DNA from 2 places in the Pedobacter sp. CAN_A7 genome. Region 1 is predicted to be linked to the other one. Evidence: riboswitches for the same ligand, from Rfam matches in the RefSeq annotation. Region 1 holds a riboswitch; the other holds the start of a gene.
What was found. Region 1 has a riboswitch for cobalamin ahead of IWX76_RS11320 (TonB-dependent receptor plug domain-containing protein). Riboswitches for the same ligand answer to the same signal wherever they lie in the genome.
Positions count from the first base shown of each region.

Region 2: linked by a shared signal. The riboswitch ahead of metE (5-methyltetrahydropteroyltriglutamate--homocysteine S-methyltransferase) and the one ahead of IWX76_RS11320 (TonB-dependent receptor plug domain-containing protein) in region 1 are both predicted to bind cobalamin.

Region 1 is NZ_JADOUW010000002.1:1,199,683-1,205,549, forward strand. Features, by position in the region: gene IWX76_RS11315 (YncE family protein) at 1-12, opposite strand, end outside; gene IWX76_RS11320 (TonB-dependent receptor plug domain-containing protein) at 25-2,007, opposite strand; cobalamin riboswitch at 2,100-2,294, opposite strand; gene IWX76_RS11325 (aminoacyl-histidine dipeptidase) at 2,357-3,823, shown strand; gene IWX76_RS11330 (Dabb family protein) at 3,865-4,284, opposite strand; gene IWX76_RS11335 (TIGR01212 family radical SAM protein) at 4,482-5,432, shown strand; gene IWX76_RS11340 (SRPBCC family protein) at 5,437-5,867, opposite strand, start outside.
Region 2 is NZ_JADOUW010000003.1:545,987-551,853, reverse strand. Features, by position in the region: gene IWX76_RS13855 (outer membrane beta-barrel protein) at 1-801, shown strand, start outside; gene metE (5-methyltetrahydropteroyltriglutamate--homocysteine S-methyltransferase) at 924-3,221, opposite strand; cobalamin riboswitch at 3,358-3,540, opposite strand; gene IWX76_RS13845 (Lrp/AsnC family transcriptional regulator) at 3,715-4,176, shown strand; gene IWX76_RS13840 (outer membrane beta-barrel protein) at 4,215-5,867, opposite strand, start outside.

The DNA.
Region 1 (5,867 bases):
AAATTGTTTCATGTTGTATATATATTAAATAGTGATTTGAAAAGAAAGTCTGAAAGAGCGCCCTGGCATGGGGAAGCTCCTGATGAAGGCGTAGTTATGGTTAAATAAGTTGTTGACTTCGAGCGACAGGTGGATGGGTAGCTTGGCTGCCGTCATCTGGTAACTCAGCGACGCATCGCTCACACTAAATCCACTGACATAGTGCGCAGGAAGATTTTCGCTTAGGTAATAACGCGAGGAGGAATAGATGTGGTTGTAATACAGGCTTAGCGGTCCTTTGCTCAGGCCTAGGTTCATAGCCAATGTGTGTTCTGGCGTATAAGGAATGTTGTGGAGGTAATAAGTAGAACCAGGATCGGTAACGTCAATGGCTTTTTGATAGGTGTAATTTCCCGCCAGGTTTAAGGTGAATTCGTTACTTAGTGAAACCGCGGTTTTCATGGATAAATCTAACCCCCTGATGTCTACGTTCCCCAGATTCATCATAGTCCAGGTGAACAAATCCTTATTAGGAATGGCGATAATTTTATCGTTCACCTCGTTATAATAAGCGTCGGCAGTTAGGGTAAGGAACTGTATTGGGCTTGTGTAATTTTTGCTATAGGTGATCCCCAGGTTATACTGTTTGGTGTATTCGGGTTTTAAATCTCTTTTTCCAGCGCGGGTATAATAGAGGTCGTTAAAAGTAGGGTTACGGAAAATATCTTTATAAAAGGCACGTAACTGTAAGCCAGTCTCTTCAAAAGGTTCGTAACTGGCAGAGATGGCAGGCGACCAGATGGATTTTGATGGTGCGGGGCTGCCAACTTCGACCACCTCATTAATGGTGGTGTTGAGCAAATTGGCCTGGATATGCAGCTTGTCTACCTTAAATTGTGCCGCCATGGTCGTTAAAAAGGTAAGCCTGCTGGGATAAGCATAATTATATAAGTTGGTGTTCAGCTTATTATAGGCCACGTCACTCGCCAGAGAAAATGCCAGGCTGTTGCTAGCCTGGTACGACAGGGCAATGGATTCATAAAGCTCGGTCTGTTTAAAAGTCTGCTCGAGCATACCGGCGATGTTCAGGTAATCGGGATCAAGGTAACGTACGTAATTATTGGAAACCTTGCCATTTAGCAACAGGCGGAAGCCGTTGTTCCATTGGTGTGTATAGTTGCTTTGTAGAAAAAGATCACGGTTCCATAAATGCTGGTTGGAATAAGGATTGTAAAAGACTACTGCACCCGGTAGTCCCCGGTTGGAATTGGCGTAATTGATTCTAAACTGGAAACGGTTACTGTCGGCACCATTCCAATACACGGCTGCATCACTTTGAAAGGCGTCGAGATCGGCGTTGTTGCGTATGGCAAGTGTATCGGAGCCATCGCCATCAACCTGATAACGGTAACGGCCATGCGCTTTTTGCCAGGAATTGCTGAAGTTTAAGGTCCATTTGTTACTTATTTTTTGCTGGTAGCGTAAAGATGGGTGTATTAAACCAAAGGATCCTGTTTTAAAACCCAGGTTCAGGTGATAATTCTTTTCAGGGGTGAACTGTGGGGCAAGGCTTTTGATGACGAGCATGCTGGCTGAAGCGAAAGCCCTGGCTGGCTGCAACAGATCTTCTGCTTGTCCGTTGTAAAGGGTAATGGAGGCCACGTTATCCAGGTTGATCTTTCCGAGGTCAATTTGTCCGTTTTGTGCATCAGTTACCTGCACGCCATCAAACTGTACCCCGGTATGGTTGGCGCCGAGGCTGCGGACGGACACGGTTTTTAATCCACCAATACCGCCATAATCTTTGATGTTAACGCCAGAGAAATTTCTGATGGCATCAGCTACATTGTAAGCGCCATTGCGTTTAAAATCCCTGGCTTTAAGTGTTTGTGAGGGGAGTAGGGTTTGAACAGGAGGGGTTGGAACAGCAATAACCTGCACTTCTTTTAAGTGTTTGGTGCTATCTCTTTGTGCAAAAGATGCGGCACAGGTAAAAAGAAGGAAGGCCGTAACCGTAAGCTGTTTCATAATTGCGCATTTGCACAGCTTAAGGCATAGGAATACGGTAAAATGGAAACACCATCGGCATCTTCATTCCAGCTTCAATCCCCGAAAGCTATGAATTATATTATGCGATGGCAGGTATTCTGACTTACTCCCTTTGGTATGGCCTTCCCATTCTATGGAACAGTGACCTAAAGATGATACCTTAGTTGATGGAGCTTACAGTTGCGGGACAGTTCTGGATTTACACCAGATTCCCTTTTAATCCTTTCTGTTTGCACAGGGGAGGAACCAAAAGCGCTTCAAAGGTAAATAAATAATGCTTACTTTCACTTTGTACTCATATTTATAAAAAGACTAAAAACATACCAGAATGGAAGTCAATGACTTATCACCTCGTGCCTTGTGGCAAAACTTTGCACGTTTGAATGCTGTACCTCGCGCATCAAAAAAAGAGAAACAAGTAATTGATTTTATGTGGTCTTTTGGGGAAACCCTGGGGCTCGACACTTTTCAGGATGCAGCTGGAAATGTAGTCATCAAAAAGCCGGCTACGCCGGGGATGGAAAATCGCCAGACGGTCGTGTTGCAATCGCACCTGGATATGGTTCATCAAAAAAACGGAGATACAGATTTTGATTTCGATACCCAGGGCATAAACATGTATGTGGATGGCGATTGGGTAAAAGCGAAAGGAACAACTTTAGGTGCCGATAATGGCATAGGGGTGGCAACGATCATGGCGCTTCTGGCTGCTACTGATGTGGAACACCCTGCTTTAGAAGCACTTTTTACGATAGATGAAGAAACGGGTATGACAGGTGCTAAAGAGCTGGATCCTATCCCTTTTAAGGGAAAGATTCTGTTAAATCTTGATACCGAAGAAGATGATGAATTAACCATTGGTTGTGCGGGCGGCATTGATACCAATACCAGCTATACTTATGAGCAGGTTGGTGTTAGTGAGGGGCATATTGCTTTTGAAATCAATATTAAAGGTTTAATGGGGGGTCATTCAGGCATGGATATCCACAAAGGGCGCGGCAATGCCAATAAATTAATGAACCGTTTACTGCATGCGGCAAAGAAATCTATAGCGATACAATTGCACCGTGTTGATGGTGGGAGTTTAAGGAATGCCATACCGAGGGAATCAACCGCGGTGGTGGTAGTGCCGGAAGCGGAAAAACTGCTTTTTCAAGCTTTTTTCGGTATTTACACCGCGGTATTAAAAGAAGAAAACCAAACCGTGGAACCTGGTTTGCAGTTTCTGATTAACGAATGCCCATTACCGGAGATGGTGATGGCAGATGCTGATTTTGTAAACATTGTGAACGCACTGTACGCGGTACCAAATGGCGTTTACCGGATGAGTCCGGATATTGAAGGCCTGGTGGAAGCTTCGTCTAATCTGGCCAGGGTGGTGATTAAAGATGGGCGTTTTGTTACCCAATCTTTACAACGCAGCAGCGTGGAAAGTACGAAAGACGACGTTGCCCAGGCAGTAGGTGCAGGTTTTGAAAATATAGGTTGCGAGGTATCACTTAGTGGTGATTACCCGGGCTGGAAGCCGAATCCTGATTCGGCTATTCTACGTTTGATGGCTTCCTTGTATACCGATCGTTTTGGAAAAGCGCCAAAAGTGGAAGCTTGCCATGCCGGATTAGAATGCGGTATTTTAGGAGGGCACTTACCAGGCATGGATATGATTTCCTTTGGACCAACCATTCGTGGGGCACATTCTCCTGATGAAAGGGTGCAGATTTCTTCGGTAGAGAAATTCTGGTCATACCTGCTGGAGGTACTAAAAGCGATTCCTGAACGGGAAAAAACGATGTAATTAAAAAAAGCGTGTGGAGCTTATCTCTACACGCTTTTTTTTTAAGCTTCTACAATGTCATAAACTACGACCTTATCCCAAAGGTGACTGCAATTTTTGATAAACTCCTGGTGTATCGGATGGTCTTGGTAACTTTTTTGACCGACAAGGTCATCAAAAAACATTAATTCTGATACGCCCCAACTTTGGTCAACCACATCACGTTTTTCTGTATCTGCAACTACACCTACATGCAGGCCTTTAATTTCTTTAATTTTTGATAGTGTTTTTAATCCAGCTATCAATTGATCGCGGTCGGTTTTGGAATCAGGGTTCTTCATCCAAAAAAACACGTGGTGCACAATCGGGTAGTTTTTTTTCATGGTGGTGGCGGTGGTGGTGGGCATGGCCGACGCGGCAACGGTGCCTACAGAAAGCATCGCCGTGGCGCCGATAAAGTTTCTTCTATTTAATTTTTTCATTAGCGTTATTGTTTAAAAGCCTATAAGGTCATTATAAGCTGCTGTGAAGGTTAATGGGTGAAAATACAATTTTTCCTGTGAAAAGCCGATGATTGGAGAATTTAACAAATGTCATATTGTAGGTCTGAATCATGTCAAGCGCTGAACAATAGACTTAAACTTAGAATTTTTACGTAATTTTGCCAAAAAAATAGCATTTGGGAACTCCATTAGATTTAGGTATAAAAGGTTATAATAATTACGGCACACACTTGAAGCAGAAGTATGCTGGTCAGCGTGTGTTTAAAGTTATCGTTGATGGCGGTTTTACCTGTCCTAACCGTGACGGCAGTAAAGGTTATGGTGGTTGTACCTATTGTAATGTGGATTCTTTTACCCCAGAGCTATCCAGAAAATTACCTGATATTAAGGAACAACTGGAACAAGGCATGGTGCGTGGCAAAAGCTTTTATAAAGCAGATAAATTTATTGTTTATTTCCAACCCAATACAAATACTTATGCACCGGTACATTATTTGAAAATGATGTACGATGAAGCACTTTCGGTAAACCCAGAAGACGTAGTAGGTTTTTCTGTTGGCACACGCCCGGATTGTATTGATGCCGAAAAAGTAGCCCTGCTGGAAAGTTATGCAGACCGCTATGACGTAGATCTGGAAATGGGAATGGAGTCTATTTATGATGAAACCCTGGAGAAGATTAACCGCGGCTGCAGCCATGGTGAATTTGTAGAAGCGGTAAAACTGCTTGAAAATTCTAAATTAGACTTATGTGTTCACACCATATTTGGTTTTCCCTGGGAAACTGAGGATATGATGTTAGGTTATATTCATGAAATCAATCGTTTCCCACAAATAAAGTTCGTGAAATTTCACCACCTTCATATTGTTGAAGGTTCAATTATGGGGGCAAAGTATAAAAAAGAACCCTTTAAGCTATTTTCTCTAGAAGAATACACAGATCTGCTATGTAAACTGATCCCCTTGTTGCGTCCAGATATCGTTATTCAACGTTTGTTTGGTATCTCTGATTGGGATTTATTAATTGCTCCGAATTGGGGATTAAATAAATCAGCCATTCAAACCTATATTGATAAGGAGATTGAACGCAGAGGCGTAGTTCAGGGTTCTGCTTATTCCACGCTTTAACGTTTTACATTTTTCCAAATAATTCATTCACCTTTTGGGTTCTGTAACTGAAGATCTCCTGCAGCTTATTGGCGACGAACAGGTTGTTAGCCGCTTGACCAAAAATTCCGAAGGGCAGGCCATAGGTGAGAATGTCATCCATTTGCACGCCGCCATGAATGGCTTTAAAATGGTGCTGGTGATGCCAAAACTGGTAGGGGCCAAAGCGTTGTTCGTCTATAAAATATTGCTGCTCAGCAACCTGGGTGATTTCTGTCATCCAGTTCAATTTTACTCCTGAAATAGGAGAGACTTTATATGTGATAATCATTCCCGGATACATTTTTTGATCTGCTGCTAATGCAGAGGTTACCGTAAATGCCATTTCAGCTGGGGTAATTTTTGCCAGATTCAAGGGCGAAGAGAAAAAGTCCCATGCTTCAGGAAGAGAAACGG
Region 2 (5,867 bases), on a different contig from region 1:
AGCAACCTGAATTTTGGCTTTACCCAGCGCATTCAAAGGCCGGGAATTTATAATATGAATCCTTTTGTTGACCGGTCTATACCGAATTATGAATCAACCGGAAACCCTAATCTGGAGGCCGTATTAGCCAATAATTTTGAGCTGACGTATAGCAAATTTAAGAAAGGCTCTGTAAATATTGGTCTGAGTTATAATTATGCCAATAATACCATCCAGAATGTGTCTGTTTATAATCCCGCTGATCAGATAACCCGAACTACATTTGCTAACATTGGAAAGGATCAATCACTCACCACAAACCTGAACATTAATTATCCTTTGACCCCTAAATGGAATGTTACGGTGAGTGGCAATATTGGCTATACCTGGCTGGAAGGGGTTATAGATGGAGTGTTAATAGAAAACAGTGGTTTAAAAGGCTACGCTTATATAAACACAGGTTACAAGTTTGAGAAACACTGGCGGGCAAATGCGAGTTTCAGCTACAATGCGGCCTCGGTGAACCTGCAAGGTAAATATGGTGAATATTATTTCATGTCTTTTAGTGGCAGCAAAGAAGTAGTGAAAGATAAACTGACGTTAACAGCGGGAATTAACAATCCATTTACCAAATACAGGTATTACGAAACCTTTCTGGAAGGTCCCGATTTTTCGCAGCGGTACAGAGGACAGAATTATAACAGGTCTTTTAGCTTGAGTTTAAATTGGAAGTTCGGTAGCCTGAAAGAAGCCGTGAAGAAAAGTCAGCGCAGCATTAAAAATGATGATGTAAAAAGCGGGGGAGCTACATCTGGGCAATAGTGATAAGCTAGTTTTAGTGGTTACAAACTTCTATCAATACCGCAATTCCGGTTGGTTAAAGACCTGGCCGTAATTGCGGTATTGTTGATGGGGCCCTTAGACCTGTTTTGGGAAAAAGTACGCTAATCTACGCTGATCTGTTCGCGTGCTTGTTTGGCAGCAGCGACCATGTTTTCTAGTGCAGCTTTCGTCTCCGGCCATTTACGTGTTTTCAATCCGCAGTCCGGGTTTACCCACAGGTGACGCGCCGGCAGTAGTTCTGCAGCTTTTGCCAGTAGGGAGGCCATCTCTGCTGTGGTTGGTACGCGGGGGGAGTGGATATCGTATACACCTGGACCAATTTCATTAGGATACTCAAAATGCGCAAAAGCCTGTAACAGTTCCATCTGCGAACGTGACGTTTCAATTGTGATTACATCAGCATCCATCGCGGCAATGTGCTCAATGATGTTATTGAACTCGCTGTAGCACATGTGGGTATGAATTTGGGTTTTATCCTGTACGCCGCTCGCAGTGATGCGGAAGGCCTTTACTGCCCAGTTCAGGTAATGCGGGTGTTTGGCTTTTCGTAATGGCAAGCCTTCGCGGATAGCGGCCTCATCGATCTGAACGATACCAATACCTGAGTGCTCTAAAGCCAACACTTCATCGCGGATTGCTAAAGCAATCTGGTTAGTAGTCACTTCGCGAGGCTGATCGTCACGAACGAATGACCACTGTAATATGGTTACCGGGCCGGTTAGCATACCTTTCATTGGCTTGTCAGTTTGTGCAGCGGCAAATTTGCTCCATCGTACGGTCATGTCATTCGGGCGGCTAACATCACCATAAATTACCGGAGGCTTCACGCATCGGCTACCATAACTCTGCACCCATCCATATTTGGTAAACAGAAATCCTTCAAGCTGTTCGCCAAAGTACTCAACCATGTCATTGCGCTCAAATTCGCCGTGTACCAACACATCTAAGCCAATCTCCTCCTGCCAGCGGATGGCTTCAATTGTTGCCTGCTCAATTGCCCGATCATATTGTTCAAGGCTCAGCTCGCCTTTTTTCAATAGCGCTCGCAGTTGACGTATGTCATCAGTTTGCGGGAATGAACCGATGGTTGTTGTCGGAAATGCAGGGAAATTGTATCGTTCGCGGTGTAATTTCTGACGAACAGGGAATGCACTCTCCCTGGTTGCATCAGCTTCGGTAATGGCCGCGAGACGGTTTTTAACGGCTTGCTTGTGTGCTTTCTGTGATGATCTTCTGCTTGCAATAGCTGCCTTGTTGGTGTCCAGCAGTGCTGTATTTCCTTCTGCAACCTGACGGAGTTCAGTCACTTCAGTTAATTTCTGTTTGGCAAAGGCCATCCAGTTTTTGATCTCCGGATCAATCGCCGTTTCCAGTTCCAGGTCAATCGGACTGTGCAATAGGGAGCAGGAAGGGGCAATGATCACCCTGCCTGCACCAAGCTTTTCAACAGCTTTGTTGATTAATTTTAATGATTTTTCATAGTCGTTCTTCCAAACGTTACGCCCGTCTACAACGCCTAAAGAAAGTTGAAGATGAACTGGAATCAGTGCAAGGACTTCATCCAGTTGTTCTGGTGCACGTACCAGGTCAATATGTAATGCAGTGACAGGAAGGTTTACGGCCAGCTCGACATTGTCTAACAAAGCTTCAAAGTAAGTAGCTACGAGTATTTTAACGCCACTTACACCGTGCGAAATAACGCGATAGGCATAGTCAAATGCTTCCTTCTCCTTTTTAGAAAGGTCAAGTGCAAGGCATGGCTCATCAAGCTGGATCCATGTAGCGCCTTGTTTTCTTAAGCGGTTGATGATCTCCACATAAACTGGTACCAGTTTTTTGATCAGTTCGATACGCTCAAATCCTGGTTCTTTTTCCTTACCAAGCAATAAATAACTTACCGGCCCAAGTAAAACTGGCTTCGCTTTTTCGCCAAGCTGTTGTTTTGCAAGGTTATATTCACAAAATATCTTTTCGTTAAAGATCCTGAATTCCTGTGTTGCCGTAAATTCAGGTACAATATAGTGGTAATTGGTATCCAGCCATTTGGTCATCTCCATGGCGGTAATATCCAGGCCGTTTTTCTGGTAACCACGCGCCATTGCGAAATAAAGGTCGATTTCATTATTGGTTTTTACCTGGGATAGCACTGGGGAATAGCGCTGCGGAATAACGCCCAATAGCAAACTTGTATCCAGTACCTGGTCATAGTAACTGAAATCATTGCAAGGAATTAAATCGACACCTGCGTCAAGCTGGGTCTGCCAGTTTTGTTCTTTGATGGTGCGTGCTACCTTATTCAGTTCTGTAAGGTCGATTTTACCTGCCCAATAGTGTTCACAGGCTTTTTTTAGTTGTCTTTGGCCACCAATTCGCGGGTAACCTAAATTTTGTGTTAACATTTCTTTTAACTTTTTAAATGGTTAATATCATTGTAAAAAGTTCTTCAGCATCTCAGGATACGCTGCGGTTATAGCATTCAGGAAAGAAAAGTACAGATACGTACCCATCTGACATGAAGCTTCAATCGCGAAAGCATCGTCAATACGGAAATAGGCAGGTATCCTGACTTGTAACAATTTTTATCGTCCTTCCCGCTTAGGCAGTGGAGCTCGTGGATAAAAACCTTTAATGTTACTTACAGTTGCGCGACAGTTCGTGATTTACACACGATTCCCTATTAATTCACAGCTAAGTAAAACCTTTTCCGATTGTTGAAATATGTAAAGAACTCTTATCATTACAATTCAGCTTTAAACTTCAACAAAGATACATTTGAAGACTATTAAACCTTATTATACGTGATAATCAGATGATTTATCCTTATTTAATAAGTATTTAAGCATATCAAGCTTTAAATGTGCTATTTTGACTGCTTATAAAGGAAATTATTCTATGAAAGAGTTAGATGAGACTGATTTATTGCTGCTGAAATTACTGGCCAACAATTCAAAACACAGCAATAAAGAACTTGCTACATTGGTAAATCTTTCTCCTTCACCTGTTTTCGAACGGATAAAACGACTGGAGAACAGCGGATACATTAAAAAGTACATTGCCATTCTGGATGCGGAAAAATTCAACAAGGGATTCCTGGTTTTTTGCAATATCAAGCTTAAACAGCATGATAAAAAAATAGGCCATCAGTTTGTAGCCGATATTCTGAATATCGACGAAGTTGTAGAGTGTTATAACATTTCAGGTGATTATGATTTTATACTAAAGGTTTATGCAAAAGACATGAAACATTACCAGGACTTTGTTTTCAATAAACTGGGTTCAGTGGAAAGTATAGGCAGTACGCATAGTACTTTTGTGATGGCTGAAATAAAAAATACGCATAACATTAGCTTCTAACAGGACGGGCTTGTGTTTAAAGTTAAACACCTTAAATCTTATAATCGTTGAGATTCGTTTTCTAAACCTGTTTTTCGACTATCCTTCATTTTGATCTTATTGTTACCGAAGCGATAACTGAAATTTAATCGTACCTGACGAGTTTCGCCTGCATAAGTGGTATGAAGCAACAGGTTATCAAGTTGCGTATCGGTGATGGTTTTATTTGTTCTGAATATATCCGAAACAGCCAGTCGCAGCGTTGCTTTGTCCTGCATTAAATTCTTCTGCAAACCTAGGTCAACCTGGGAATTGCCTTTTATATAGGTGTTTAAACCACTTATATTTTTCGAGTTAATCATGCCTACCGCCTCAGCGGTGATATGCCCGGGAAGATTAAAAGTCTGTTGAATATTAATTCTACCCGCAAAGCGGCTGCGGTTAAATGCTCCATATTCTACTGTGCCTACTTTATTCTCCAACCGGAATCCTATACCTGTCAGGCTCATATTCCACCATGTTGCAAGGCTAAGCTGTTGTGTAATGGTCATATTCAGGTTGTTTTGAAATCCTATATTTCGTGGTACCATATGAATAATATTGTCAGCTAAAACTTCAGTAATCCTGCTGCTGATATCGCTGGTGTGTGTGTAAGCAGTAGAGACCGTTGTTTTTTTAAAACTAAACTGGAGTGCTAAAGTGTTTGCATATTGTGGCTGTAGAAAGGGGTTTCCCTTCCAATACGAAAGTTCATCTACAGGGTATGAAAATGGATTGAGGTTATTATAAGCGGGGCGGTCAACACGGCGGGCAAAACTTAAATTATAACTACCGGTTGGCGTTTTGTAAGTAATTGCCGCCGTGGGGAAAACATTCAGGTAGTTTCTGGAAACCGTAGTTGCTGACTGATTGCTGCCTTCCCTTGGTTGCAAATGTCCTTTGGAGTGCGTATGTTCTAACCTGATGCCCATATCAAGGCTAATTTTATCACTAACAGGGCGTTCATATTTCAGATAACCAGCACTGATTTGTTCCTTATAATCGAAGGTATTTGATCGGTTAATATCGATCACATGAACACTGCCATTTGCATCATATTGATTAAAAACATTATTAGCACCTACATCAGAAAATTTTGCACCTGCTAACATTTTTCCTGTTCCTACAGGAAAACCATAATCGGCTTTAAGTGCGTATAATTTGATAGCTCTGCTATTGGCGACCAGGAAATTATTGGAAGATAGAAATGTGCCATCGCCTGCATAATAGGTGTTTTCGCTAAGGTTTGTTGTGGCGGCATCAAAGATTCCATAATCGGCATCGATATCCAGGCTGGTGCGGTTATTGCCTTTATAGCGGTAATTAAAGTTGACATTATAGCGTATCGCTAGCTGGTCTGGGTAGCTGCTCTCACTTCGAAGGGTTTGAAGAAGCTCCCCGGATAATTGATCATAGATATTCGTTATTGGGAAGATGACACCGCCTCCACTCGAATAATTAGCATTGACCACCATCCCAAATGTTTTGGTACTGTCTAAAGCGTAATCTAAACCCAGGGTATATCCAATCTTATGCTTTTTATCAACATCATGATTGGCGTTTAAATAAACCTTTCCGTTTGTCGTCCGGTCAGTATCATAGTCCATGGCATAATGCCCGAAATTATGATTGTAACTGCCGAATACATTGACTTTTCCCTTCCGGAAATTAAG